DNA from 3 places in the Bacillus sp. es.036 genome. Region 1 is predicted to be linked to each of the others. Evidence: riboswitches for the same ligand, from Rfam matches in the RefSeq annotation. Region 1 holds a riboswitch; each other region holds the start of a gene.
The links. A riboswitch is a leader RNA that binds a small molecule or an ion and turns the genes downstream of it on or off. The one in region 1 is predicted to bind cyclic di-GMP.
Positions count from the first base shown of each region.

Region 2: linked by a shared signal. The riboswitch ahead of ATG70_RS20275 (amidase) and the one ahead of ATG70_RS01895 (HD-GYP domain-containing protein) in region 1 are both predicted to bind cyclic di-GMP.
Region 3: linked by a shared signal. The riboswitch ahead of ATG70_RS16560 (anti-repressor SinI family protein) and the one ahead of ATG70_RS01895 (HD-GYP domain-containing protein) in region 1 are both predicted to bind cyclic di-GMP.

Region 1 is NZ_PDIZ01000001.1:349,580-359,801, forward strand. Features, by position in the region: gene ATG70_RS01845 (S41 family peptidase) at 1-743, shown strand, start outside; gene ATG70_RS01850 (DUF4260 domain-containing protein) at 986-1,333, shown strand; gene ATG70_RS01855 (HAD family hydrolase) at 1,387-2,061, shown strand; gene ATG70_RS01860 (YetF domain-containing protein) at 2,139-2,837, opposite strand; gene ATG70_RS01865 (DUF4181 domain-containing protein) at 3,072-3,488, shown strand; gene ATG70_RS01870 (DUF3784 domain-containing protein) at 3,559-3,846, shown strand; gene ATG70_RS01875 (GNAT family N-acetyltransferase) at 3,905-4,387, shown strand; gene ATG70_RS01880 (2'-5' RNA ligase family protein) at 4,460-5,008, shown strand; gene ATG70_RS01885 (aldo/keto reductase) at 5,059-5,901, opposite strand; gene sda (sporulation histidine kinase inhibitor Sda) at 6,073-6,240, opposite strand; gene ATG70_RS01895 (HD-GYP domain-containing protein) at 6,298-6,936, opposite strand; cyclic di-GMP riboswitch class II at 6,947-7,030, opposite strand; gene ATG70_RS22895 (M23 family metallopeptidase) at 7,343-7,627, shown strand; gene ATG70_RS01905 (GerAB/ArcD/ProY family transporter) at 7,643-8,737, opposite strand; gene ATG70_RS01910 (STM3941 family protein) at 8,928-9,476, shown strand; gene ATG70_RS01915 (CBO0543 family protein) at 9,509-10,063, opposite strand.
Region 2 is NZ_PDIZ01000003.1:302,515-312,736, forward strand. Features, by position in the region: gene ATG70_RS20245 (YjiH family protein) at 1-897, shown strand, start outside; gene ATG70_RS20250 (aspartate aminotransferase family protein) at 930-2,255, shown strand; gene ATG70_RS20255 (DedA family protein) at 2,488-3,099, shown strand; partial or broken gene ATG70_RS20260 (peroxiredoxin-like family protein) at 3,242-3,679, shown strand; gene ATG70_RS20265 (copper amine oxidase) at 3,754-5,097, opposite strand; gene ATG70_RS20270 (HelD family protein) at 5,316-7,421, shown strand; cyclic di-GMP riboswitch class I at 7,553-7,639, shown strand; gene ATG70_RS20275 (amidase) at 7,678-8,580, shown strand; gene ATG70_RS20280 (YwbE family protein) at 8,625-8,819, opposite strand; gene ytzI (YtzI protein) at 8,797-8,976, opposite strand; gene ATG70_RS20290 (lmo0954 family membrane protein) at 9,173-9,511, shown strand; gene ATG70_RS20295 (PspA/IM30 family protein) at 9,530-10,144, shown strand.
Region 3 is NZ_PDIZ01000001.1:3,311,213-3,321,434, forward strand. Features, by position in the region: gene ATG70_RS16540 (alpha amylase N-terminal ig-like domain-containing protein) at 1-1,078, opposite strand, end outside; gene gloA2 (SMU1112c/YaeR family gloxylase I-like metalloprotein) at 1,245-1,637, opposite strand; gene ATG70_RS16550 (SDR family oxidoreductase) at 1,712-2,479, opposite strand; gene ATG70_RS16555 (hypothetical protein) at 2,567-2,860, opposite strand; cyclic di-GMP riboswitch class I at 3,087-3,184, shown strand; gene ATG70_RS16560 (anti-repressor SinI family protein) at 3,207-3,326, shown strand; gene ATG70_RS16565 (helix-turn-helix domain-containing protein) at 3,439-3,774, shown strand; gene ATG70_RS16570 (hypothetical protein) at 3,898-4,161, opposite strand; gene ATG70_RS16575 (anti-repressor SinI family protein) at 4,174-4,296, opposite strand; gene ATG70_RS16580 (helix-turn-helix domain-containing protein) at 4,606-4,947, shown strand; gene ATG70_RS22610 (hypothetical protein) at 4,983-5,156, opposite strand; gene fabZ (3-hydroxyacyl-ACP dehydratase FabZ) at 5,388-5,810, opposite strand; gene ATG70_RS16590 (DNA-directed RNA polymerase subunit beta) at 5,829-6,113, opposite strand; gene ATG70_RS16595 (rod shape-determining protein) at 6,150-7,151, opposite strand; gene spoIIID (sporulation transcriptional regulator SpoIIID) at 7,291-7,563, opposite strand; gene ATG70_RS16605 (sodium:solute symporter family protein) at 7,893-9,554, opposite strand; gene ATG70_RS16610 (DUF4212 domain-containing protein) at 9,567-9,866, opposite strand.

The DNA.
Region 1 (10,222 bases):
TACAAAAAGATATTCTTTATATGAAAATAACTGATTTTATGAATCATGACGCGATTGGGAAATTGATTCGTCATAACGAAGACAAACTATCAACCTATCCCTTCTTAATTATTGACGTGCGATTAAATAGAGGGGGAAGTGATCTTGCGTATTTTGAATTGCTGCCTTATTTATTTGAGGGAGGAAAAGTAGATCTTCGTGATTTTTCCAATGTCACAGCTTTAACTCTTTGTACCGAGAGAAATGTTAAGTTAAGAATTCAAATGCTTGAAGGGGCATTGGCTTCAATCCAGGATGAAGAAACCCGGCGTCAAATAGAGGTGATGATAAGAGAATTAGATCATCATCGAGGAGAAGGATTTGTTGAACTTAACTTATCCGAATTAGAAGAGGACCTTGTCTTTGAAACCAAATCAGGTCCTAGTAAGGTTATTATTCTATCAGATGTATTCTGTGGAAGCTCTGGGGATTCTTTCGTCGAAGCGTGTAAGCATTCTTCTAAGGTAACGGTAGTAGGTAGACCAACGTTAGGGATGAATGATTACGCAAATGTCGCCTTTAACGTATGGAATAATCGCTTTCAACTGATGTATCCGACGTCAAAGTCGTCTCGTGTAGATGAAGGAAAAGGGATGAGTGAAAAAGGGATACAACCCGACAAATATGTGAGGTGGACCCCTTTCCATTTAAAAGAAGATGTTGACTTGACCATGGCTGTACAGGAGCTATATAAGGAAAAGTGATGAAGCTCACTAGATATGAAAGAAGAGAAATCTTTTCTTACACTTGGGGAACTGGATGGATATGCTCGAGGGAGTCAAAATGAACTAGCGATAGTAATGAAAATAAATCAACCTTACCGAACTCAGTGGAAGAGGCGGAATATGCCGTTGTGTTTAAGTTGGAATTAACGGAGGATAACGAGCAATAGTCACTGCGCTAATGAAGCTTGAATCGGCAAAATGATAGAAGGTGAGGCCACGTGATGAATAAAGGTTTATTGCATTTGGAAGGGCTAATCGTTTTACTTGGCTCTTTGTACTTCTACGCATCAATCGATGCAAGTTGGTGGCTGTTCTTTCTTTGTTTATTCCTGCCCGATCTCTTTATGCTAGGATACGTGATGAACAATAGAATCGGTGCTCTGATCTATAATATTGGCCATACGTACGTATTTCCATTTATTCTTCTCATCCTAAGTGTGAGTTTGAACCTAGATTTACTTCTCGCACTCAGCCTCATCTGGATTGCCCATATCGGAATGGATCGAACTGTAGGCTATGGTTTAAAGTACCCATCTCAATTTAAAGAGACGCATTTACAAAAAGTCTAATGATCAACTAGATAGTCAGTGTCTAGTGGTAGTGGATTAAGGAGGAGACAGTCATCATGCAAGCCGTCATTTTTGATATGGATGGAACGCTTTTTCAAACAAATAAAATTCTCGCATTATCCTTAGAGGACACGTTTCAATATTTAAGATCAATTAACCAATGGGATGGGGAAGCGCCGATTGCACAATACCGTGAAATCATGGGCGTCCCGTTACCAAAAGTATGGGAAGCTTTGTTGCCGGATCATTCGATGGAAGTAAGAGAACGAACGGATGCTCATTTTTTAAAGCGGTTGATTGTGAATATTAATGATGGGAAAGGTGAGCTGTATCCGAATGTGAAGGAAGTTTTCTCGTCGTTAAAAGAAAATCAGTGTGCCATTTACATCGCAAGTAATGGTTTATCTGATTACTTGGAAGCGATCGTGCGTCACTACGGGTTAGATCATTGGGTTACAGAAACGTTTAGCATCCAACGCGTGGACTCTTTAAAAAAATCTGATTTAGTTCAAAAGATTGCAGAGAAATATGAGCTAACGGACGCGGTAGTTGTAGGGGATCGCTTATCTGATATAAACGCAGCGAAAGACAATGGATTCGTTTCCATCGGCTGTCATTTTGATTTTGCAAAAGAAGAGGAATTCGATCAGGCAGACCGAGTGATTCACAATTTAAACGAGCTTACAATGGTATTGACCGAGTTAAATCTAGCGGGGATTAAAGGATAATGTTAGAAAGACAAAAGGACGTTCATCTTTATTAAAGTTGACGTCTTTTTATTTAACAGTGATATTTCCTAGCTTCTTTAATGCAAGCGATCATCCCGTTTATCAATAAACAGTGAACCATCCTTTTGTAATTCTGCATAAAACACGTCTGAAACGGATTGAATCCCCTTTGCCTGAACTTGTTGAAGTAGCCATCCTTCATCCACATTCATTTCGTTTAAGGATTTCCGATTTAGTTGACCGTCCTCAATCAAGGGTGCAGAGATGGGATAGATCTTTTGCGCTTTTGAAGTAATACCTTGATCTCCTTTCGTTACCGGTTGCTTGTTATCTTTCTTTAAGACGGATAACGTTCCATCGGTTTCAAAAATGGCATAGTCGACGTCTTTCAGAGAAAAGACGTTCTTTTTTCGAAGTAAGAGGTTTAGAGAATCAAGGTCGAGTCGAAGTTTACGTAGCTCGTTCTCCATAATTTTTCCATTACGAACAACGATTTTTGGACTTCCTTTAACTCCTAATCTCATTGTTTTTGATTTTAAATCCGCATATCCCATAAGAATAGTAAATAGGGTCCAGGCAACAAGAGCAATCATCCCATTTCTCACGCTTAACGAAGAGTCAATGGCAAGAGAAGCGCCTAACGTTCCAAGGGCGATGGCTGATACAAAATTAAAAAAGGTCATCTGCGAAATTTCTTTTCTTCCCATGATTCTTGTTAATAACAGTAATGTGATAAATGAAAGAGAGAGTCGTATGAGTAATGTAGTCAGTGCCATGATTTGTACTCCTTTCAATTGCATTCAATAGCTGTTTTTAGAGTGTGTTAATTTCAAGTATGTATTCAGGCTTTAAAAATGAAACTTATTTCGATACGTTTTCGTAGAGAGGTTACCTAGATAAAAAACATTTTATGTAAAATCGCGAAGGGAAAGGTGTTTGGATGCTGTTCTGAATCCCGCTAATGGTAGTAATAGGATTCAGATGAACCAACGTTTGAAAGGAGTACGCTATTGGAGACTTTTTGGGTCACCGTTATATTGGTCCTGTCTACTTTCGGGCTGGGTCTCTACTATTTGAAAAAAGCTTTACGTAAGTGGCTTAAGGTTGAAAAGAAAAGCATGTTTTCTTATAACCATGTGAACGATACACATCGAAAACTGGATTGGACGATTCGGATTAGTTTCATGTTGCTATTGATCAGTGGTTTATTTATTAATATAGAGCGTATTCCTTTAGAACCGCTCTGGTATCTTCAGACTCACATCATCATGTTTGGATTTATCATTGTAACGGAAACAGTAAGAGCGATTATGGAGAAGCGGTATGCAGAGAATAAAAATGACTATCTTTTTACGCTTTTTCAACTTGGAGTGATCGTTGTTTTCTTACTTTCATTGTTTCTAACTAACTTCTTTTGGCTCTTGTGAATGGTGCAAAATGCTCTCGGTTCAGCTTTGTGAAATAGCCGAAAAGCATGCGAGAAAAGGAGGATTCAATATGGATGTCGGTTTATTCATCATCGGGGTCGCTCTCTTAATCGTTTCTTATTTGGTGGGGGTGAAGAAACAAACGTGGTTATTGGCAGGATTTAATGAAAAGATGGTGAAAAATAAATCCCTATTAGGCACGTTTGTCGGCTTGCTATTTTTTGTTCCGTTAGGTTTACTTACGATCATCCTTAGCGTAGTCGATTTTGCTAATGAAGGGACGATCATCGTAGTAGCAATGGTGATTTTGTTTGGAATTGTTGCGGTTTTGATTAATCGAAAGTTACTTGAATCATAGGTTGTAGAATACCCGCTTAGATTTCATTTAGCGAAAGAGAAATCAGGAGGAGAATTTAATGATCACAGGAAGATGTCAACTTCGGTTATTTTCGGAAACGGATAAGCAACATGTTAAAATGCTGTATAAAAGTGAAGAAGTTCGAAAGTATTTAGGTGGAACAGTTGATGATGAAACATTTCAACAAGGATTTAACAGCATGATGCACTCCCGAAATCGCTCTTCTTATTGGACCGTTTTTCTAAAGGAGTCACAGGATTTTATCGGTATCGTTTTTCTAGATACGTATCATGATGGGGTGAAAACAGAAGTAGGGTATCAATTTTTGCCAGAGTTTTGGGGCCAAGGGTATGCGAAGGAAGTCGTAACCTACGTGATGGAGTATGGATTTAGCGAATTAAATTTAGATGAGATCGTGGCAGAGACGCAAACGCGGAATACGTCATCTTGTCGTCTGTTACAAAAAGTAGGGATGACATGTGTGGGACAGCTCGAACGATTTGGGGAAGAGCAGTCGATGTTTCAACTTTGTCGTGTATGAAAGGTTCAATGATTACCTTAAGGGGAAGGGAGGACTAGAGAACAAAATAAAAAGGAGAAAGGCGGCTAAATCGTGTACTGGTTCATAGCCCTTTTTGATGAACAGACAGAAGCACAGGTGAAAGGAATATGGAAGGAGCTTAAGGAACAATCTCTCTCCTATTATATTGATGAAGTGAAAGACGGTAGACCACACATCACGCTCGCAAGTTATGAGCAGTTAGATAAGGAAGAATACATAAGAAAAATCGATGCCTTTTATGAAGAGGTGGAGAAGGTGGAGCTTACGTTTAATACGGTTAGTTCGTTCTTAAACTATGGAACAATCTTTTTAGCGCCTACCGTAACGGAAAATTTACTTTCCCTTCATTCCGCTCATAATCGTCATTTTGAAGACTTTAATGGGAGTGCCAATTCGTTATATTTACCAGGTAAATGGATTCCTCATTGCACGGTAGCAAATCAGCTCGAGTCTGATGATTTAGCTCGTGTGTTTCAATATTGTTTTTCAGAAGTTAAACCCATCTTTGGCAAAATTGAAGCAGTCGCTTTGATTGAATTAAAAGAAGAGGATGAGGAAGGCATGGATGCGCCCATTGTCTATACAAAGCATCTTAAATAATGAGATAAAAAAGGATATCCCACTGACTTTCAGGAGGGATATCCTTTCTTTTAAAATTCTTCGTAAGTAGCCGGATCTTGATTATTGATCCGACCATCAGGGCGTGATAATTCCGCCATCATAGCCATTTCAGTTTCATTTAATTCGAAATCGAAAATGGTTAAATTCTCACGCTGGCGTTCTGGGGAGGAAGACTTAGGAATCGGAATTGATCCTAATTGGTAATGCCAGCGTAAAATAATCTGCGAGACGGACTTGTTATGCTGGTTCGCGATTTGCGAAATCGTTTCATTTTCTAAAATGTCATTCACTCGAGCGAGTGGACTCCAGGATTCTGTTTTAATGTTGTTTTGTTCGTGCCATCTTCTTTGCTCTTCTTGATTGAAGAAGGGATGCAATTCGATTTGATTGATGCTCGGTTTTACTCCCGTTTCATTTTCCAATTGTTCTAAGTGCTCAGGGAGAAAGTTGCATACGCCAATCGAGCGAATCAAGCCCCATTTTTTTGCATCAATTAAAGCTTGCCACGCTTCTACAAAATGACCTTGTTTCGGGTTTGGCCAGTGGATGAGGTACAAATCATAGTAATCTAAATTGGCGCGATAAAGTGATTCTTGAATAGCGGTGACCGCTTTTTCATATTCCTGGTAGCGACCTGGTAGTTTCGATGTGATGCGCAATTCGTTTCTTGGTACCGTGCTACGACGAATGGCTTCACCCACCGTTCCTTCATTCTCATAATTATACGCGGTATCAATGAGGCGGTAGCCAACATCAATGGCACTCGTGATGCCAGTTGCACCATGATTTCCGTTTAATTTGTAAGTTCCAAATCCAATCGCAGGTAAAGTAAGGCCATCATTCAACGTGATTTCTGGAATTGATTCCTTCATCCAAACTCATTCCTTTCTGGAGTACATTCTTTAAACTAGTACCTCGTTCTAGAAAATGTAAACTTATGTAAGCGTGATCAATTCATTTTCAAAGAAAATAATTGGGAATGGTTTATCACACCATAAAAGAGCTTACGGAAATGCGAGTAAGCTCTTTTAAGTTACGGCGACCTACCGAACCATTCTCGCTTTTTCATAACAATCCATATGTGCATCAGGAGGAGTTAGCCCCCTGCGATAAATTTCAGAAGTTAACATTTCGATAAACGCTTGATCAAGTTGAAGCTTATACGCATCACAATAGGCAATGAACAGCTCCTGATTTGTAAGAAACATCATTCTGATGACCTCCCTCATTTGTTGTTGTGGCTGAAACGATAAAGGATGTGCTCCTTTTCATTTTTGATGGGGTACATAATCAAAATAATGAAGCAGAATATTTTTCCCCTTTAATCGCTTTTCCATATAGGCAACAAACAAGAAAGTGCATCGAGCATCATACAGGTTTCGATGTTCCTTAAGCTCATGGATGGCGTCTTGATCTGATCGCTTTGCCCGATAAGGTCGGTCCATAGTCATAGCGGTATAGCTATCAATCACACGAAGGAGATTTACTGCAAACGGCAGCTGTTCCTTCAACATGTGATCTGGATATCCTGATCCGTCATTATTTTCGTGATGATGCAAGACCAAGGAAGGCTCGAAATCAATTTCTGGATAGTCACATAAAAGCTCTATGCCAAGTTCTGGATGTTGTTCCAGCTCCCTTTTCTCAGAAAGAGTGAGTGGTCTATTCTGTTGAAGAATCTCTTTTGGAACAAGTAGCATTCCTATGTCGTGTAAAAGAACGGACTGAAGGATGATCGGCTTCAATAGGGAGTGAAGATTGTAGTGCAAGCAAAAATCAATATAATAACTTGTGGATTGAACGGAGTGATGAAAGGAAGATGGATCGTGATGACGGAGAAGTTCCATCAATTGCAGTGATTGATAAGAAAATAAATGAGCGTGCCCGTGCAATGTACACTTTTTCATGTTCATTCTCCTTTTAAGGAGCCGGTTGCACTACTTGCTCCCTATCATTCAAGTGCCCAGGCTAAAATGATAGTTCATCGCATTCTCTTTTTTAGTGTTGTGTTTCTGTGAAATTAAGGGAACTCAAATTCCTTATCTAATCAATACCATAAAAAGGCGTGTTTGTTAATAGTTTTATGCACGGTTTTATACGTAGGGTTAAAGCAACTGAGCGTCAGGTAGAAAGCCAAGTCTACTTTAAAGGGACCATTAATCCTATTGGGCAACAATGAAATAAAACAGTAGGATCTTCCAAATAAATTATACTCTTTTTCCCAATACAAAATTATCCATTTTCGAGATATGATGTTAGTATACTTATTTGGTGAAAATCAGATGAGAAGAATACATATCGAGGAGGAGTAGAATGAAGAAGCTCGCAAAATTCGCAACAATTTCATTTGTCTCAGTTGGATTATTAGCTGGAGCAGCACAGGTAAGTACCCCTACAGTTGAAGCAAAAGGACCTGTAGTCAATGCGCCAGCTGGATGTTTTGGACCGGTTTATTATACGGTGAAATATGGTGACACTCTATCAGAAATTGCCTCTAAATATGGTTTAACTACGAACTACCTTGCTTCACTGAACAATATTTCAAACCCGAACCAAATCTACGTTGGACAAAGATTAAAAGCCTATAACTGCAATTAGATCGTGAAACAGAGCTTACTGAGGTTTATCCTTAAGCTCTGTTTTTCTTATTGTGCTAATGATTAACAAAAGTAATGGAATTCCAAATACAAAGAAATAGCTGGCAGTGGCATGAAAGTTTGAAAGGGTTTCAATTGTGAACATATCATGAGGAACAAGAGAAATAGCCAATATGAGAAAGGTCGTTATGATAATTGGCCACGTTGCTCTCTTTCGTTTTGTAAGCGTCTTAACCCCCTCAGAAGAAATGTATAAATATGATCCAAAAGAGGTTAAGACGGATACGGTCCAAATTGATAGAAACAGCAGATCAATCCGATCAACGATTAGAAAAGAGATTCCTTTTAACATATAAACGGTAGGATCTTGAATCGTTTCAAACTGCCTTGGGCTAAAATACACATATGTTGAAATCGTAATTAGGCAGTAAAAGCACGTCACCGCAACGTTGGAGAGCGTTAAACTAACGAGTGCTTCTTTTCCTTTGTTTTGTAAATAAGGAAAAACAAATAAAGCCATCTCAAAACCAATCATGGAAAAGAACCCTTCGGGTGTGGCTTTTAGGATCGGACTTAAGCCGTTCTCAGCAATGGGAAGGATGTAACGGATATCGGAGTACCTTAATGCGACTAGAATCATTACAACGAGAGGGACAACTAAGATCGTGACGAATTGATTGAATCGACCGAGCACTTTTACTCTCCCAGAGACAAGATAGGCGCCTGAGATTGATAGAAGAGAAAGGATTACGATTGAAGGAGTTCGAGGCAGAATCCAAGTGTTAATACTTACTTGAAATAGTTGGAGCACGAGGATTGCCGTTAATCCTGCAAATAAAATGTAACCGATCGAAATCATTGTGCCGATCAATCGTCCCATGATTTTTGGTGCATACTCATAGAGCGATAAGGTAGAAAATCGTTTACTTAAAGAATACAGAACGAAGATAACGACTTGAAAGCCTACTCCAGCCATTATGATCGAGATCCAGCCATCGTTTCCAGCTGTGGAATGGAGTGTTCCAGGTAAGGAGAGTATACCTACTCCTACTTGGGTTTGGAAAATGATAAAGAGAAATTGAACTGAATTAATTTGCTTGCTCGTTTTCATCTCCACTGCCATCTCCGATCATTCCGCGGTTATTACTACTATCTCCAGCTTATTAAAAAAAATGTGATGAGTAGAAAAGGATGCTTTCACGTTTATTTAAAAATATCCCATAATATAGAAAATGATGGATTGAGATCTGTGAGACCAGGGTATTAAATAGGAGATTTTAACTCGTGAAGGGGGAAGGGTAGTGGAAGAAACGGTGATGAAGTTCTACGAATCAAAAAGAAAATTACTCTTATTAATGGTCGGATGCTTGTTGTTCGTAGGGGCGGGTGGGTATTTTTCTTATACTTTATTTCAAGCAGGTAGCTTTTTGTTTGCATTCATTATGCTACTTTGTGGTGGTTTTTTCCTGTTTATTCTCACAATGTATGCTAAAAAAATCGCTACAGGTCACCCCCATGTAACCCTAACTCCCGAGGATTTGGAGCTATATGTGCTCCCAACAGATAAAATAAACATTCGATGGGAAGACATTGAAGCGTTTATCCCGTATCGCATGCATAGCAATTCGTTTATAGGGCTTGTGTTGAAAGATGAAGAACGCTATGCAAAGTTAATGCCAAATAAGATGAAAAAGCTATCTAGAATGAATGTAAGAATGGGCTATCCCCAATATAATATTGTCCTTTCTCATTTAAAGCAAAAGAAACTGCTTATTGAAGAATTGGAAAAGCGAATCGTTGAAACGCATCCAAATCAACAGAGTTTTAAGAAGGACGTATCGCTTAAATAAAGGACCCACATTTGCCTTTTTTCTAGAGCTCATTATGCCTTTTCTGACATCCTAATAAAAAGATTGGTGATTAGCTTGGCGGCGTAAACGACAAATAAGTAGGCCGCTAAAAGGACGAACCAATTTGTATACAGTTCAAAAAGATTGAGTCCTATTAAAAGCGGTTTAAAGATAAATGTAAACGCAATGGCAGAAAGCGTACCATATAGCCAGTAGTTTTTCTCCTTATTTAAGCACCATTGATAAAGCAAGATAAAATAAACGGGTATGAAGGCAGCATCGATGCCAATGCTTGCTGGGAGTTGAGGAATGGCGATGTATGGGTAATCCCACCATGATTTTCTGACCCCTAATGCGTCCAAGTAGGAAGCAAGGATATGAACAGAAAAGCCAAAAAAGCCAAGGAGAAAGATATTCTTACGATCGATCAGGAAATACAACACGATAAGAGGTACGATTAGCATAGCGAGTATAGTCCAAAACTGCCACGTGCTATAGTCGGAGAACTGATGCCAGTAATTTATGGTTGCATCTTCCAGTTCTTTTTTTAATGAAAGAATGTGTTCAAATTGCTGTTGTCGATCCATTTAAATACCTCCCTTAATGGGTAGTATTCATCGATTGTTGAAACGATATTACAAATCGGGAAACTTTTGATAAGTTAAGTGAAAGATGATCCTACTAAAAGGAAAGTCGACCATCAGTGACGAATTCAATAAGCGACTTTACTATCCTAAATGAGGTGA
Region 2 (10,222 bases), on a different contig from region 1:
GAATTTGGATTAATGGATTTCTTTGGAACAGCCCTTCGCCATGTGATGCGCCCATTATTTAAATTACCTGGTCGCTCATCCATCGATGCGCTTGCTTCCTGGATGGGAGCCGGGACCGTTGGTGTATTGATTACAACGAAACAGTATGAAGAAGGTTACTATACAAAAAGAGAAGCGGCTGTTATTGCAACAAACTTTTCGATCAATTCGATTGCATTCAGTCTTGTTGTGATTAGTTTTATTGGTTTAGAAGATATGTTTATTCCTTTTTACTTTACGGTTGTCGTTGCAGGGTTAGTTGCTGCATTTGTTTGTCCTCGAATCCCACCGCTATCTCGTAAAGCGGACACGTATTATGAAGGGACAGGAAAACAGATTTCAGAAGATGTTCCTCAAGGTGTTTCTAGCTTTAAATGGGGAATGCAGAAAGCGCTCGAGAAGGCTTCAGAAGTAAAAGGTGTTAAGTATATAGCAGGGCAAGGTGTGAATACAGTGCTAGATATTTACTTCGCTTTGATCCCACTAGTGATGGCTCTTGGTACCATTGCACTGATCATTGCTGAATTCACTCCTTTCTTTACGTATTTATCGATGCCGATAGTCCCTGTACTAGAACTGATGCAGATTCCTGAAGCAGCTGCTGCAGCTCCAGCCATGCTCGTTGGTTTTGCAGATATGTTTTTACCTGCTGTAATTGGGACGGGTATCGAAAGTGAACTTACCCGTTTTGTTATCGCGGCTGTTTCGTTAACTCAGCTTATCTACATGTCGGAGATTGGGATTTTGCTAGTAAAATCTAAGATTCCGATTTCAGTTCTTGAACTAGCGATTATTTTCTTACAACGTACAGTTATTACGCTCCCGATTATCGTCGTTATGGCTCATTTCTTTTTATAAAATAAAAGCTGAATTTAAAGGAGGAGATCACATTGTCTACATCATTTGAACAGAGATACAGCAACATGTCAGACTATCTAGCACCTAGTATGGCGAAAGATCATCCTAATTTACCTGTCGTGAAAGAAGAAGGATGCTATTACTATGGTGCTGATGGAAAGACCTACCTTGATTTTACTTCTGGGATTGCTGTTGCAAATACAGGACATCGTCACCCAAAAGTGATACAGGCAATCAAAGATGGTGCGGATTCTCTGATGCACGGACCATCTGGAGTTATTATGTATGACTCCATTCTTCAACTAGCTGAACGACTGCAAGGGATTATGCCCAAAGGTTTGGATTGCTTTTTCTTTGCAAACAGCGGTACTGAGGCCATTGAAGGGGCGTTGAAATTAGCGAAATATGTAACGAAGCGACAGTACGTTATTTCATTTACAGGATGTTTCCATGGTCGATCGCTGGGAGCGCTGGGTGTGAGTACATCCAAAAGCAAGTATCGAAAGTTTTTGCAACCGAATGGACTAACGTATCAAATTCCATATGCTGATACTGCTAGTTGTCCCGAAGATCAAAGCGTTGAAGACTATTGTGTGAAAGAACTTGAGAAGGATTTTGAGCGTCTTTTTGATCATCAGGTTACTCCTGAGGAAGTTGCGTGTGTTATCGTGGAGCCGGTACTAGGAGAGGGCGGTTACTTAATTCCTCCAAAAGAATGGCTACAGAAAGTGAGAGAGATTTGTGATCGACACGGCATGTTACTCATTTTTGATGAGGTTCAAACAGGATTCGGGCGTACAGGGGATTGGTTTGCTGCGCAAACGTTTGATGTCACACCGGACATTATGGCGATTGCAAAAGGAATTGCTTCTGGGATGCCATTGAGTGCTACTGTCGCTTCAAAAGAATTAATGAGTCAGTGGCCAATGGGGACACACGGGACAACATTTGGCGGGAATCCAATCGCATGTTCAGCAGCGCTTGCAACTCTTGATGTGATTGAAGAGGAAGGATTACTTCAAAACTCCCGGGAAATGGGGGCATATGCTTTAGAAAAACTGGCGTTAATAAAGGAAAAGCATCAAGTGATTGGTGATGTGCGTGGTGTAGGCTTAATGATAGGCATCGAAATTGTCGACCCTGAAACAGGTGCACCTGATGGAAACGGGATGATGCGTGTTCTAGACTTATCACTTGAAAAAGGTGTGCTATTTTATCTTTGCGGGAAGCATCAGGAAGTTATTCGAATGATTCCTCCGCTCATTATTACAAAAGAACAGTTGGATGAAGGTCTGCGCGTTTTTGAGGAAGCTGTAACTGCTTTTGAACAAGAAAAGGCTGTCCCTATAGGATCGTAATAAGGTTAACCCTATCATCAAGTTGATGATAGGGTTTTTGCTTTTACAAAACTTTTCCGTATCTAAACAAAATTCGTGCAGATTTGATCATTTCCGCGGAAATATTTATCATATCCGCGAAATATAGATTAAAAATTCGATTGGAAGATTAAAACAAACTTATTTCGGTTTCGTACTTGGAGATCAGGGAATTGAATAGATAGTTTTAAATAGAGAGTAAAGGAGATCCAATATGTTGGAATTTCTGATTCAATTCCTGAAAGAGCTTGGCATCTGGGGTCTTTTAATTAGCAATGCGCTTGAAGCGTCATCTTTACCTTTCCCTGGTGGTATGATGACGTTAACGTATGGTTACTTATTAAATGCTTCCATTATTGAAATGGTCGGTTTTGCATTTCTGACAAGCGTAATCTATACCATTTTTAGTTTTATTCCTTATGGGATCGGTTTGAAAGTTAAGGATAAAGTAGAGAAAAAGCTTAAGAAGAAGAAAGTAGAACGTGTACAAAAGTGGTTTAGAAAGTGCGGATCATGGAGTATTGCGATTACACGCCCGCTTGGTGTAGGAAATTATGTGTCCTACGTATCTGGTATGAGTAAAGTAAAGGCATGGGTATTTGCCGTACTTACCTTTGTGGGGATCTTTCCTTGGACAATTGCGATGTTGTGGATCGGAAAGAATGGAAATATCAAATCAGTCCAAGCCATTTTTGGAAGTATTCAGAAATACGTCTTCTTAATCTTAATCGTGGCAGTTATTGGATTCATTGGGTATCACTACTATCAAAAAAGGTGTAAAATTGAACACAAGAAACAGGTAATCAACACAGATCAAACGTCATGACAAGTAAGGAGAGGTTACTATGGATCAATTAACTTATCAACTTGAAATTCCAGAAAGTAAAAATGTTACGCTTGCAGAGGTTATACATCATAAGAAATCAATGGTTGTATTTGTACGTCATCTTGGCTGACCCGTTTGTCGTGCTTATCTTACGCAGTTGCGTAAGCGCGTAAATGAGATTGAGAAGGAAGGCTTTCAAATTATAGCGATTGCTCCTTCTAATGCCACATATATCGGTCAGTTCACAGAAGCCTTCGGAGAGTTTCCTTTTGTTATTGCGGGAGACCCGAAAAGAGAAGCCTATCGAGGGATGGGTCACCATACAATGCCGAAGTGGAAATTACTTGGACAAGCAGCCATTGGGTTCATCACTCGTAAGATGGATGGATTTATCCCAAAAGAGCAAAAGAAGAAAGACTTTGTTCTTAAATCAATGAAAACTCAAGATGTTTATATACAAGGTGGGACATGGATTTATGATGATAGCGGGAAGCTAATTTGGCATCATATTGATCAGTCTCCGGAGGATCATGCAAAAATCGACTCTGTCATTGATGTGTTAAAAAAGTATAACGCATAGCAAAATCGCTTCTAACAATGTTAGAAGCGATTTTTTACGTATCAATTTATTTTAGGAGGAATATGATAGGTGGATTACTGATTAACGACTTTTCTACGAATAGCAAATGCTGATCCGGCTACAGCGAGGGAACCTACTGTAATCCAAAGAGCTGTTAGGTCAGATGACTGCTCACTCGCACCACCCATACCTGTCTTAGGCATATCACCAGGCATTGCTTCTCCAGCGAACTTATCTGGCATTTGTTTCACAATCGCACCACCTAGAGATTCACCTACACCAAACATGAAAGCATAACCTTCGCGGAATTGATCTGTGGATGCTTTAAAATCACCAGACATATATGATTCAAATGATCCGACAACTTGTTCTTCGTGAGCCATAAGTGCTTTAGTTGCTGCATCAGTTGGAAGGTTTTCTTCTGTTGCTGTTCCAAGGAAAGTACCGAAATTTTCAGGGAAAGTTGTTAAGAGACGTTCTTTAGCCATTTTCATCGTTTCTTCGTCTTCAGAAAGAGAGGCAACGACTAGATCAGCTTGTGCAGCGATATGATCTTCCTGCCAGATTTTTTCAAACTGAGCTGCACCTTCATCTCCGTAAATTGAACCGATTGCAGCTTTAAAGTCAGCGGTGTTTCTGTCTTCCGCCCAGTTTACAAAGTCGTAGTCTTCTGATTGATCATAACCTTTTTCAAGACCAATGGAAGAAAGAGCAAAGTGTTCAGACGCCAGACTGTTTAGCGTTGATCGTAAATCGGCAGCTGGTGTATCAGCTTTCGTGTTTTCGAATTTATCAGGCATCTGCGTTACGATCGCACTCGATAATGCTTTACTAATTGCAAACATATGCTTATGTCCTTCTCGGAATGTGGTATAAGCCTCTTCGTAATTTCCTTCCGTATATTCATCAAATGTTGTTAGAACTTGGTCTTCATGGACTTCTAAAACATCTGCAGCAGCGTCTTTTGGAAGATTTCCTTCAGTTGCCGTATCAAGGAAAGTGGAGAATTCATCAACAAATTCATCGACTTCTTTCTCAGCTTCTTTTCGAAGTTCTGCATCATCTTCTGTTGCCGCTTTTACGAAATCAGTAGAATAATCATTGTGCCCTCTAAAAATGTCATCAAATTGTTGCGCGGCTTCATCGCCATAAACAGATGCGATCGCTGGAGTCATATCAGCTGCGTTTTGATCGAGTGCTTCTGTCACTTCTTCAGCATCCTCAGTGCCATCATACGATTTCGTCATCGACGTAACAGCTAGTACAAAATGTTCGGATAAGAGTTGATCAAGTGTGGCTCGTAGATCGGCAGCTGGTGTGCTTACTGTTGGTTCTGGGTCAGCTGCACCTGCAACTGTTGGAAACAATAGGGTTAGCCCTAGAGCCGGAACCATTAATTTTTTAAATGCTTTTTTCATGTTCATTTTTTCTTCACGCTCCTCGTTTTTTTTCCGTTAATTTTGATTACATACAGCTAACGAGGTGAAAAAGAGTTTGGATCATTTTAAGAACTATTTTTTTAGAAAAGATCATATTTTTAAATTTTCCAAAAATAACTTGGTAGATAAACTGCACTTATGGTAGTATTAAACTTCTGTCTCAGTTAAAGACAAATCTCAGAAGGAGGTAACTGATCTTGGATCATAAAAATCAAAGTGCCTATCGAAAAGAGAAGCAGCAACTCGATCAAATTGCTGCCGAGATTACAAAACAACAAAAAACATTGGAAGGGTATCCCCGGTATTCAGGTGATAATGTAACCGAACAGGCTCTTGAAAGCATTCGTGAAGAAAATCGTCAATCACTTGCTATCGCTGCTAAAGAACCGTATTTTGCGAGAATGGATTTTCAAGAAGATGAGAAGTCATCACGCGCCTACTACATTGGGAAGGTTGGCGTAGCAGATGGTGATTCACAGGATTCTCTAGTCATTGATTGGCGAGCGCCTGTTGCAAGTATGTTCTATGCCTTTACTGGTCCAGAAGAAGATGTTTATTATTTGTCTCCAGATGGCGTGATTGAAGGGAATATCGAACTAAAAAGAAACATTGTGATTCGAGATAAAGAACTTCAGCGAGTGGTGGACACTTATGTAGAAGGAAGCGATGATTTAAGTGGATCAGATGAGTTTCTACTCTATCGCCTCAGTGAAAATAAAGACAATCGCCTTCGCGACATTGTTTCTACAATACAAGCAAAACAAAATGATATTATTCGTGCAGAACGATCGACACCCTTAATCATTCAAGGTGCAGCAGGAAGCGGTAAAACAACAGTTGCCTTGCATCGGTTAGCTTACTTGTTGTACGAGTATCGAGATACGATACAAGCAGGAAGAATGATTATTTTTGCACCGAACCGTATGTTTCTTGACTATATTTCTGGTGTTCTTCCTGAGTTAGGGGTAGGAGGAATTCAACAATCGACTTTTACTGATTGGACATTAAGCATGATTGAGGAAAAAGTGAAATTAGATGCTACAGAAGACGACCTTCAAAAATGGTTCGCGAGAGAGCGGCCAGATATGAACTTAGCTGGGGGAAGGGTGAAAGGATCGATTCTTTTCAAAGACTGGATCGACAAAGCCCTATTCTTTTATAGCCAATCCGTAGGACCAGAAGGAGACTTCATTCCATTTGAAGGAAGTAAGCTGCCTGAAGTTAAAATTCAGCAGTGGCTAGAAGATCTCTCCGCATATCCTGTTGGACGAAAGCGTGATATGATCATGAATCGCTTTAAGGTCTGGATCAAAGATGAGATTAAGTCAATTGATGGGAGTCATTTACAAAAAGAGTATCGTAAAGTTGCGAATACACAGCTAAACCTATATTTTAAAAGATGGCCGAAGCAAACAGCGCTTTCTTTTTATAAGGAATTGTTTCAGGCAAATCCTCCAGAGTATGTTCCTAAAACAAAACGAACGCAACTATTAGATGAAGGAATAATATCAGGAACATCTAAGCTATTAAAAAAGAAGAAAGTATCCCCATCTGACCTTGCTCCTCTTCTCTATATTCAATTTAAATTAAACGGCGTGCATAAAGACGATGTTTTTCAACACATTGTGATAGATGAGGCGCAGGACTTTTCCCCTTTTCAATTAGCTTTATTGATGGCAGTGAATCGATCGCAATCGTTTACGATTCTAGGCGATCTAGCTCAGGGTATTCATGCCTATAAAGGGATTCATCAATGGCAGGAATTCAAAGACCTCTTTCAGAAAAACGAGCTGTATATCGAATTAGAACAAAGCTATCGCTCTACATTAGAAATTATTGAATTTGCAAATGAAATTATTGCGCATGCTAACATACCTGTTCAACCTGCAGTCCCTGTATTTCGTAGTGGAGAGAGTGTTACCGTTCGTAAAATAGAGAAAGAAAGTTTATTCGATCGCTTGTTTGACACAGCTCAGGAAATGAAAAGTCGAGGGATGAAAACGATTGCCATTGTTGGAAGAACTGAAGAAGAATGTGAGCAGTTGTATCAAAAGTTTGCTAAGGAGAAAGATGTCAATCTTCTTACAAAAGAAGATCGCTCATATGAAGGCGACATTTCCATAGTACCGATCTATCTAACAAAGGGTTTAGAATTCGATGGGGTTATCATAGCAAATGCGAATGAAGGAAATTACGGATCCAATGTGGAAGATGCAAAACTATTATATGTGGGTTGTACGCGAGCATTGCACGAGCTCAAACTGTTTTATACAGAGGTTCCTTCAACGTTGTTACCAAGTTAATCAAACGTTTGTTTAAGAAATAAGAGGCGGCATTCTTGAAGAATTAGCTGCACAGTATGATTTAATATGCGATAAAATTTAGCTAAACTCTCACGATCTCTCTACCGATAATAAAAGTAGTTGGAAGATAAAACTGAAAAAGGCATACCTATTGAAAAGTAGGGAGGCAAAGTTTTGGGGCTGCCCGCCATGTTGCGAATGGTTGCCAGACTGCCAGGGGTTGAGCTCTGGGTTCAGAAAAAAGGAGAGCATACATGTGAAAAAGGTACCTGTTGCTGTTGTTATTCTCTTTTTTGTACTGAGCGATTTTGTACAATCTATTGTATTGCCCGATGGGAGAGCTGAGGCGATCGAAATGGACAAATCCCTTGCTACATGGATTTGGAACACAAGGGACATTGAAACAAAACCTGAAGAAATCCTTCAATTTATGGAAAAACAACAAGTTAGTGATGCGTATTTACAAATCAACCGATCCATTATAGCATCCTCATATCACACATTTATCGAACGAGCGACTGCTAGAGGGATACGTGTCCATGCGCTTGATGGAGCACCAAACTGGGCTACGCTTAAAGGTGCTACATATCAAGCGAATTTATTTAATTGGTTGAAAGCATATCAGGCCACTGCATCAGAGCTCCAAAAATTTAGCGGTGTTCACCTAGATATTGAGCCATATCTCCATTCTGGATGGACAAACAACTATCAGAATACAATCGCTTTTTATCAGGATCGATTAACAGATGGAAAAGCACGAGCCAAAGAGCTCGGTCTATCATTTGGAGTAGACACACCGTTCTGGTTTGATGAACAAACGTATCAAAATCGATATGGAAAAGGGAATTTGGCTGAATGGATTATTCAAATAGCTGATGTGACGACATTGATGGCTTATCGAGATCGTGCTGATGGAGGGAATGGGATTATTGCGCTTGTTCGTAATGAAATAGCATTCGCTGAACAGTATGATAAAAAAATTTCTATCGGTGTAGAGACGGGAGAAACGTCAGAAGCTTCCTACATTACATTTTTTGAAGAAGGAGAAGCCAAAATGACTGAAGAGCTTCTCATAGTGAAAACAGCGTATGAAAATTCAACAGCTGTAGAAGGTTTTTCTATTCATTATCTCGATAGTTGGATGGCGTTAAAACCATAGGAAAGTGAAAACCCCCGGGAATTGTCCGGGGGTTTTTCTATTTATTATGACAAAATTTCTTTTACACGACCAACTTGTCCATCTTCAAGACGTACCTTAATACCGTGTGGGTGAGTTGGAGACTTTGTTAAAATATCTTTCACAATTCCACGTGTTGTTTTACCTGATCGCTGATCTTGTTTCAAGACGATATCAACGGTTTTCCCAGGTGCTATATTACTCCGATTCTGTCCGTTCATGTTTACCCTCTTCCTCTGTCGTTTTGTGCCGATGCTCCTCTGGCAACGGATCGACAGTATGTTTGACGCTGTATCCTTTTGATACAGCTATTCCAAAAGCAGCGGCAATGACAATTGTCATAATGATTACAACGATAATTGTAACAATAATAACCATTCCCGAACTCCTTTCCGTGATGTCTGATTTCACTTTACCATGATTTGCTCGGTTAAGATAGAACAGGCACTAACCATATAAGTGACACTATCTATCATCTAACTAGGACTCAGGTCTTATGCAAAGATATAGCTCTAGCTCATTATGAAAGCTAATGCAAGAAAGTAGAATAAAAATATGAAAGGAGGCGATTATGATGAAGAAAGCAGGTTTGTTATTAGTAGGGGTTATTGCTGCAGTTGTCTTACTATCGAACCTTGGATCGTTAGTAGGAATGATCATCAGCCTCGGTATCTTATACGTAGCTGCTAAGAAATTCCTTCAAACGGATTCAACATCAGGAAAGGTCATTTGGGGAATCATAGGGTTCATTGCTTTAAGCACGGCTGTAGCAAATATGCCAGCGATTCTTGGGCTTGTAGCAATCTACATCCTCTATGTTATTTATAAGAAGTGGGATGAACAAGATAAAGAAGAATCCGATGATCCGTTCACCAATTTTGAGAAGCAGTGGGATGAACTTAAACGAAACTAATAAAGGGGAGAAAATATTATGGCGAAATTACTTACACGCATCAAAAATTCGATCGAAGCTGATTTTCATAGTATTCTTGATCAAAAAGAACAAAAAAATCCAATTTCAATGTTAAATCACTATCTAAGAATGTGTGAACGGGAAGTGGAAAAGGCAGGGAAACTGGTTGAGCGACAATCAACGCTATTAGGTGAGTTTAGAAGAGAACTTGATAAGGCAAGACGAAATGCAGAGAAGCGTGCAGGACAAGCTGTGCTAGCTAGTGAAGCTGGTGAAACAGATTTGTACGAGTTTGCTAAACAGGAGCAGGTTCAGTACGAAGAACGAGCAGATCGGTTATCGGAATCAATGGATAAAGCAGGACTTGAACTTAAACGACTCGAACAAAAACATGAGAAGATGAAACATAAGCTAAAAGATATGTCGCTTAAACGAATGGAATTAATGGGTAAAGAGAATAGCATAAGAGCCCATCACAAAATGGACGTGATTCTTGAAGAGAGTCATCTTAACGAACCATTTAATCGATTTGATGAGATGGAGACGTATATTGATCATTTAGAGAAAAAGGTGAATCGAGATTACTATGTTTCGAGCATGGACGTTCGATTTCACGATTTAGAAAAAAAGTAAAAACGCAAGAAACTCATTAAAATCTTAAAAGAAATAATGGTATTCTAAAAGAGGCGCTTGCGCCTTTTTTAGTGATGA
Region 3 (10,222 bases), 3.0 Mb from region 1:
TTGCTGCTAGACGTAGTGTTACGGTCTTTCCTTCTTGCACGGCACCAAATGGAGAGCGAAATGCTTCTTCCCACGAGTTATGTAGAAGACTTTCCTTCGAAATGGCGCCATCTGATCCTTCCGCTATATAATCTGTGCTTACTTCTTTTGTTTCTGTATTAAAAAAGAACGTAACGTCTGACTTTTCAATCACGTTTAACGTTGCATTATCTGCAGGGTAATCTTCTCCCCATGTATCTCCAAGCACGACTTTATACTCATAGTTTCCTTTAGGAACACTTGTCGAAAAGGAATAAATGTTATCATAATCGTCATCAGAGAACAGTGCAGTGGACTGTTCAGGACTCCATTCAGCCCCTGCATCAATCGCAGGTTGGATCGAACCAACAAGTCGTGGTTGTTTATCTATCGTCACCGGCGTATAGGTCGTTGAGTTCGCAATGGCGTGCGTTCCATCATGATAATAAAACGTCACTTTCGTTTTTTCATCTAGCGTTAGTTTCAGATTATTCGCACCATCTCCATAGCTTTCTCCCCACGATTGGTTGATTGCTACTTTATACTCATAAGTCCCAGCTGGGAGCTCACCAGAGAATTCATAAAACCCTTCTCCTTTTGCTTCCATCTTTGTTTCCTCAGACGCTGGATCCCATTCACCCGCAGCTCCAAGCTCTTCCTGCAAATCACCGACAAGGGTAACAATCCGTTCATCTGTCGTCTCACCAATTGTAAACGTACTGTTATCGCTACCATTCGGATTTAAAGGATCTTTCATCCATTCATCCCCTACGATAAATTTGTACTGATGAAGTCCATCGGATAAATCATCTACCGTTAACTTCCAGACACCCTCTACCTTCTCGAGCGGTAGCGCTCCTTCCTGCCAATTTGTGAAATCACCGGCTACAAGAACCGATTCCTCGCTCCCATCTCCTTCGAAAATAAACGTTGCAGACGTTCCATCAATAATAGGACTACTAGCTGCCTTCACTGTTCCTGGAATAGCCCCAGCAAGCAGTTGTATAACAAGAATAATGACGAGTGACAGTGAAAGTTTTCTTCGATTACCCCTTTTCATCCTTTTCCCCCTTAACGAAAATGTGAAACCGTTTGCACAAAACGATAAAAACAAGGAAATCGCTTGTCTTTAAAAATAAACCAACGATTCCATCATTTAGCAAACGCTTTCACTCTTTATTTTGTCACAGGTTTTAAAAGGAATCAACTATTTTTAGAATATTGTTTCATTTCTCATATAGTTCAATTGGCAGACCGTCTGGATCTGCGAAAAAGGTAAAGCGCTTGTTTGTGAGCTCATCCACTCTTGTGTTTTCAAGTGATGAAACGCCTTTTTCCTTAAGGTGTTGCACCGCCTCATCAAGATCCGTTACTTCAAACGCCACGTGCCTTAAACCTCTCGCTTCAGGGTAACTCGGTCTCTCAGGGGCGTTCGGAAAAGAAAACAATTCAATTTGAGTATGTTCCCCTACAGCTAAATCGAGTTTGTACGAATTTCGTTCTTTTCGATACGTTTCTTCGATAACTGTTAATCCCAGGGTATTCGTATAAAATTCTTTGGATCGTTCATAATCTGAGCAAATAACAGCCACATGATGGACTTTTGTAAACATTTTCATCACCTCTGTTCCACGATAGTCCCGAGATGCTCTAACGTCAATAAGAAAACCTGACTCAACGCCAGGTTTTTCTTTTATAATAGCGATTCTGCTCCATCTACAAACATCGCTGTGCCTGTCACATGACTGGATGCTTCCGAAGCTAAAAAGTAAACCACATCCGCTACTTGCTCTGAAGAGCCTGGCTTTTGCTCAAGAGGATGACTTCCTTCAGGATATTCGACAGGGATTTCGATGTCTTCCACACTTTCTTTTTTATCGGTATTCTGATCAATGTTTGTTTCAATCGCACCAGGACAAATCGCGTTAACGCGAATGCGATACTGAGCCAGTTCAAGCGCAGCCATTTTCATAAAAGCCACTTGTCCTGCTTTGGACGTACTGTAGGCAGACATGCCGAAGTTTGAGAAGGTGCGATTCCCATTGATGGAGCTTGTGATAACGATACTCCCACCGCTTTCTTTCATATAAGGAATCACATGCTTTACCATTAAAAACGTACTTCGCAAGTTTGTTTCAATCGTTTGATCCCACTCCTCTACCTTCATTTCTTCAATTGGATTGAGCGTTCCGTTAATCCCGGCATTATTGAAAAGAATATCAATGCGTCCCCATTCGCTCACAACTTGCTTTAATCCGTATGTAACCCGTTCTTCGTCGGAAACGTCCACATCAAGTACTAATGCTTCACCCCCGTCATTAATAATTTCTTCCTTCACTTGTTCTGCACGACTTTCTTTTAAATCAAATAAACAAACGCGAATCCCTTCTTTCGCCATTCGCTTAGCTGTCGCTTCTCCAATGCCAGAACCTCCACCTGTAATCACTGCCACCTTGTTCATGTTCATAACCTCCTTTTTTCTGCTATTCCCGCTGCTACGTTTTTTTAGACCGTTTTTTGAAAATAAAAAGAGACCTGCATAGGCCTCTTATTGCTGATCTTCCGTTTCATCATTCGGCTGCTTCTCGGCGTCGTCCATATCGCCTTCCTCCATGTTGCCATCTTCATCTTGATCGCCTTCTTGGTTCCCATCCTGATTCATCGTATCGTCATCTTCTTCATCAATTGTTCCATCGTCTTCATTCACATTCTCTTCATCCTCAGGCGTATTCTCCTGCATTTCTGGATCTTCAACGGGACCTTCTTCTTCATTTGCATTGGAGCATGCTGCAATGTTCAACGCAAGTAAACAAGTAACTAGTGATAGCATCCACTTTTTCAAAATAACTCCTCCTTGTAGCCGTAATAGTGGTATTTTTGCCATCTCTTTGAAAAATATGTATCCATGAAACCACCGTCTGCAGATGAGGATAAATTAAGCCGCTTTTTTACAAAAATAGTCATAAATAATTGTTATTTTTTACAATTTTCTACACCTTTCGTAGGTTAAATGTCCTATGATGAAAGAAGTTATTTTCGTTAGCATTCGTTAATCGTACAACGTATCCTCCAGAAAAGGGCAACTATTTTTGAAAAAAAGTAGACGCAAAGTAAACAGATCTAAGGAAGTTGTTATTGGAGCTTCTACGATGGCTGAACTACCTGGAATGAATTGAAGGAGGAGTTACATGGGCGTACATACGGAGGAAAAACTTGATGAAGAATGGGTTGCACTAATCATTGAAGCGAAAGAACTTGGCATGGATATTAACGAAATTAAATCATTTCTTCATCAAAATGGAAAGTAACTTTAACGAAAGCGGCATTGCATTATGCCGCTTTCGTTCTATTTACGGAACAAAAACATACTGGTATAATTAAGAATAGAAAGAATTTTGTCGAAGAATCGGAGGGTTGAACGTGATCGGGGAAGAAGTTAAAAAATATCGTTTACGCAAAGGATTATCACTTTCAGAATTAGCAGAACGCGCCAACGTCGCGAAATCGTATTTAAGTTCCATTGAACGAAATATACAATCTAATCCCTCTATTCAATTTTTAGATAAAATATCGAATGTTTTGGACGTTTCAGTCGAAGTACTTCTTCAAGGGGATGATCCGATTCACCAAAATGAATTAGACGCTGAATGGAAGAAGTTAGTGAAAGAAGCGATGGAATCAGGTGTAAGTAAAGATCAATTCAAGGAATTTCTTGAATTTAATAAATGGCGCGCAAAGCAGGGGCCTCATCAATAAAGTGTCACGCAAGAGCCGACACCTTTTGGTAGGCTCTTATTTCATTTTTAAATAAGGTCACGCAAGCACAAATCTAGCGAGTAAACCGGGGAAGCTTAATTAAACCTTATGGTCCTTTTCCCATCACTCATCATGAGGCGAAATGGTTTGGTTTTTAATAATTTTACTTAGTTCCTCATACATCTTTTGTTCATCCTCAACCAGTCCCTTGATGTCCTGATCTTTATATTCGAGACTGTGAATTTTCTCTAGAATAAAAGGCAGATCACAGTTTCCTTTATACTCATCGTTAATGTAGAGCTTGGCGATTTGTTCATCAACCGCAATCACTTTGATTCTTTTCCCTAGTATATAGGATACAAACGTCCCCTCACCTAACTTAATCACCATCATTCCTCCTTACTTTTTTGAGGAATTGATTAAAAACCGCTTCACTTCCTCCTTAGACAAACCTATATTTCTTGCGATTGACATAAGGGTCACCCAATCCTGATCCAATTTTTCGTCAGTATACGTTCTCATTCCCCATCCCCCTTATCAAATTCAGCAATAACCGACACTAATAAAGAACCTTTTGTTCTTTATTTAGAATGTACATCTAATATAGTCTTATTTTGGAAGATTAAAAAGAGTGAAAATTCTTTATTTTTAGCTGTATTTTTGGATAAACTTTCTATTTTCTAACAAATCCTCTACTATTCTTAATTTTTCACAATTTTATATTTCTTCCTATCGTTTATTTTTAAAATCTATGACTTTTGTTCTGTTTACAGAACAAACTGTTCTTGATAAAATTAACTCATTAAATAATGATAAAGTCGAGGTAAAGGGATGATCGGTGAAAAAATTAAACTTTATCGAAATAGAATGGGATTGTCTTTGACAGAATTAGCGAAGCGGGCAGGGGTAGCAAAGTCTTATTTAAGTTCCATCGAGCGAAATCAACAAGCAAATCCTTCTATTCAATTTCTTGAAAAAATCGCAGCGGAACTTAAAGTGCCGATTGAGGTATTCATTCTTGAAGAAGATCATGAGGAACCTGCGCTTGATACGGAATGGAAAGAATTGATCGAAGAGGCTATGCGCTCTGGCATTACAAAAGAAGACTTTGCGGATTATTTAGAGTTTAAAAAGTGGCAATTGCATCACGGAAAAAGCGAGCCGGAAAAATAGAAACTCCTGTCCAAGAAGGACAGGAGAGAAAGTTCTTATTCAGCAGAGTTCTCGGAGTTCTCGTTAGCTGCGGGCTCTTCGGTGTTATTTCCATTGTTCATAGAGTTGTTGCCGTTCTCTGAATCATTTTCACCGCTGTTACACGCTGTGATTAACATAACAGCTACTAACGAAGTTGCAATTTTGAGCATGAATTTCTTGTTATTCATTTCCAAAATTCCTCCCTGAACTCGATAAATTTTTACCGCTATTGAACGGTTGAGTAAATCATATCAGGTCAAAAAGGGAAAATGTTGAAATTTACATAGTCTCTATTATGGTTTTACAATCCGGATAAGTGCTTAACATCCCCTCAATAATTCCGTTCTGGTTCTAAAAAACAATCCTACTTTCTTGTGTCAAAATACTGACTCAAGAAGGAAGGATTCGTTCTTTCATGGTTACTTCAGGGCAAACATAATTTCAGCTTCAGCAGCAACTTCACCATCAACAGTGGCTGTTGCTTTTCCTTTACCAATCGGTCCTTTAATGCGGATAATTTCCACTTCAAGACGAAGCTGATCCCCTGGTTTCACTTGTCTTTTAAAACGGCATTTATCAATGCCTGTAAAGAAAGCAAGCTTCCCCTGGTTTTCTTCTTTCTTAAGCATCGCCACTGCCCCTACTTGAGCAAGTGCTTCTACAATCAAGACACCTGGCATAACCGGGTAGTCCGGGAAATGGCCATTAAAGAATTCTTCATTTGCTGTCACGTTCTTAATACCGACCGCGCGTACTTCTTCTTCTACTTCAAGAATTCGATCAACAAGAAGGAAAGGGTAGCGATGCGGGATAATCTTTTTAATTTCCTGACTATCTAACATATCTTATTCTCCTATCTGTTACTCTTCTTTTTTAACAATATCACTGATCTTCACCCAGGTGCTCTTTTTAAACACATCGCCAGGACTACCATCACCAATTACACCGTAACCGATCATCGCGCCTGCAAGAAGGGATGCCATGAGCAAGAGGGCAACGAGAAGAAGGCGTAGCCAGATGGGGATTAACCGCACCTTTGGCTTACGCTCTTGCTCGTCGTGATTCTTATTCGTTTGTGCGGCCTCTTTATTAAGAATGACTTTTTCTTCAGAAGCCTGGTTCACCTTTTCATGGTTGTTCGCCATTATGATTACACCCTTACGAATAGTTTCGGTTCTAATTTAGATTAATTTTTTCTTAGCAATCTTGTCAATATGTTCAAGCATAAGGCCTGTCCCTTTTGCCACACAGCTCATTGGCTCTTCCGCTACGAGAACTGGAACCATAAGCTCCTCAGCAAATAGCTGATCGATCCCGTGAAGTAGTGCGCCTCCACCTGTCATAATGACACCACGGTCGATAATATCCGCTGAAAGCTCCGGAGGTGTACGTTCTAGAACGCTCTTAGCAGCCATCACCATGTGGGAGATTGGCTCTTGAAGTGCCTGCTGAATTTCATCCGATTTTACAGTGATAGTCCGTGGAAGTCCTGATACCATATCTCGTCCACGAATATCAAGTTCTTCATTCCGGCCGCCTGGAAATACCGTTGCTACATTAATCTTAATTTGTTCTGCTGTTCGCTCCCCGATGAGAAGCTTATACGTTTTCTTGATGTAATCCAGGATTTCGTAATCGAACTTGTCCCCTGCCATTTTAATGGAAGAGGCGGTGACAATATCGCCCATTGAAAGCACTGCGATATCTGTCGTTCCACCGCCAATGTCCACAACCATATTACCGCTTGGCTGAAAAATATCCATGCCAGCGCCAATTGCAGCTACTTTTGGTTCTTCTTCAAGAAAAATTTGTTTCCCACCGCTTTTTTCAGCAGCTTCTTTAATCGCTTTCTTCTCAACAGATGTGATGTTCGTAGGCGTACAAATTAAAATACGCGGCTTTGATAGAAAGCTTTTTACATTAATTTTGTTCAAGAAATGTCTTAGCATCACTTCTGTAATATCGAAGTCTGCGATCACGCCGTCTTTAAGTGGACGCGTTGCAACGATGTTTCCAGGAGTCCGGCCAACCATTTGTCTTGCTTCTTCACCAACAGCAAGTGCTCTTCCAGTACCCGTGTCTAGTGCTACAACAGACGGTTCATCTAAAACAATGCCTCTGCCTTTCACATAAATCAGTACGTTCGCCGTACCTAAATCGATCCCAATATCACGTGAAAACATGACGTATCCTCCCTGTATTCTAACACTCATCTATAGTTTCAGTACTAGTATGTTTAAACTACGTATCCATTAGTATATTGTACCATAAATTAAGAAACAGGAAGAAAGTATTTAGAAAAAATTGTCGTTTTTAGGCGCATTATTTGACAGCTTCTTCTTTTTCCGTATCCTTTCTATATTTTATTCTCGTTGCTTCGCCGCCGCGGAGATGGCGTATCGATTTATGATACTCGAGAATGCCCTTCACCTCATTGGCGAGGTCCGGATTAATTTCAGGAAGTCGTTCTGTTAGATCCTTGTGAACGGTACTTTTAGAAACGCCAAATTCCTTTGCGATCACCCTCACCGTTTTCTTAGTCTCCACGATGTAATTTCCAATCTTGATGGTTCGCTCTTTGATGTAATCGTGCACACCACTCGCCTCCCTAAATTGGATGTGAGAGATGCGAAATGAGACTGATAAAGTGATCATGCTACGAAGCTCTAGTCATCAGGTGACCTACATGATGTCAGGAGTATTGCATGCAAGAATACTTCGAAGCCTTACCACAACTTCTCACCTCTGCCCCTCATTTACTAAGTTTTGTAACATTTTATTAAAGCAAAGGTGGTTATATTCCTAAAAGTCAAGAGGGACAAGGGATTTTATTTAAATATTCTTTTAAATGGACCATGTTGGTTTTTTTGTATGTTTCGAAACAAGAAAAAAGAACCTCCAGTTTACAACCGGAGATTCTTCTTTTAGATGACCTCGTCGTCTTTCCATACCTCTCCATCTCTGAATGTAAGCTGTTCAGGATATCTGAGATCCATCACTTCATTCTGAAGCTTCTCAGAAGGTGGTTTTGTACTTAACGATACGATCACATTTGTTAAAATGGCTGACGTAGCACCGAAGATTCCTGCTCCAGTGTCAATAATGCCTAAAATCGTAAATCCTCCGTACTTTGCAAGGAAAATGTACGTTAAGGTGACCAATAATCCCACGATCATCCCCGCAATGACACCTGGTGCATTCGCTCTCTTCCACCACACCCCAAGTATAAGTGCTGGAAAGAATGTTCCTGAAGCAAGGGCAAACGCCCACGCTACAATTTGCGTGATCACTCCCGGTGGATTTAACGCCACGACTCCCGCTACAATCGTCGCAATCAAAATAGACCAGCGCGCAACAGACATCCGCTTCCGCTCCGTTGCCCTAGGATTAATGATGCGGTAGTAAATATCATGAGAAAACGACGAAGAAATTGCAATCAGTAACCCACCAGCCGTCGATAACGCTGCGGCCATCGCTCCTGCTGCGACGAGACCAATCACAAAAATGCCTAAGTCAGCAATTTCAGGTGTGGCCATAACCACAATGTCATTGCTGATCGCAATCTCTTGCCACTGGAGAATGCCATCTCCACTCGTATCAGCCATCGTTAGAAGCCCGGTATTTACCCATTTCTCCGTCCATGCAGGCAAAGAGTCGATCGGACTGCCTGCTACTTGTTTCATCAAAATAAAGCGAGAAAAAGCCGCATAGGCTGGAGCAGATAAATAGAGGAGACCGATAAAAAGTAGCGCCCATGCGCCGCTCCACCGTGCTGCTTTCATTGTAGATACGGTATAAAAGCGAACGATCACGTGCGGCAACCCAGCTGTTCCTGCCATTAAACTAAACATAAGGGCAATAAACTGCCACTTTGAAGCTGATTCAAACGGTGCAAAATACTCAGAGATTCCGAGCTCTCGATCTAATTCACCGAGTTCTGATACGACATTCCCATAGCTTAGCCACGGAATCGGGTTATTCGTAATTTGAAGTGACATGAAAATAACGGGTATTAAGTAGGCCAGAATTAAAATAATATACTGCGCCACCTGGGTCCACGTAATTCCTTTCATCCCACCAAATGTTGCATAGATCGCGATAATAACGACCCCAATCATAACGCCCACTTTGGCATCTACTTCAAACAATCTTCCAATCACAACGCCCGACCCAGCTAACTGACCAATCGAATAGGTGAAGCTAATAATGATTGTTGCAATGGCTGCGATAACTAAGGCTGTTTTGCTTTGAAAACGATCGCCGATAAATTCCGGAACCGTGTAACGCCCATATTTCCGCAATTGCGGTGCTAACAGAAAGGTTAACAGCAAATACCCTCCTGTCCAGCCCATAATATAAGCAAGCCCATCATAGCCAAGAACCATCACTGTTCCAGCAAGACCGATGAATGAAGCTGCACTCATCCAGTCCGCTCCGATCGCCATACCATTGTAAATCGCGGGTACGCCTCGACCGGCAACAAAGAACTCGGACGTTTGACGTGCGCGATTAAAGACCGCAATCCCAATGTATAGACCAAATGATGCGACAATAAGTAGAAGTGAAACTAGAAATTGTGTATCCATCCCTTATCCCCCTTATGATTGTAAGGTTTGTCCTTTCGTTGCTTTCACTCGCTTTTCGACTAACCCATACTTTTGATCAATTCTGTCCGATATGTAAGCGTTAACAAATAATAGAATAATAAAAACAACAATCGAACCTTGCGCGCCCATAAAATAATGAAGCGGGAATCCGTTAAACGTATATTGCGCAAGCGTTTCAGCAAACAGTACCATTCCAAAAGACACGGCAAACCAGAAAAAAAGTAAGATCGAAATCAACCTTACTCTCGCATGAAAGTAAGCATCTGCCATTTTCTTATCAATCTTTTTCATAAGTGAACCTCCTAACTATTTTAAGTTAAAAATAAGTTCGATTGTTTCGACAAAGCCAAGCGGAACTCTAGCAATCTCAATAATAAAATAGATTCCCATAAGCGCAATTGGGATTAGTAAGTATACGCCTTTTCGCTTTTTGATTGTAAAAATTAAACAGACTATAGCAGCAGCTAGCAACACATATAAAATAAGTAGTCTCTCCTTTCTTGTATAATTATCTGAATTTTCTAAAATACACTTCTCATTATGTTTCTACCATACGAGGAAGTCAATGAGACTAACTTACCAGTAACTGTATATTGCGACATGACAATAGACCTGTGTTCCCGACACAAAAAAGCGAATCTTTTTAA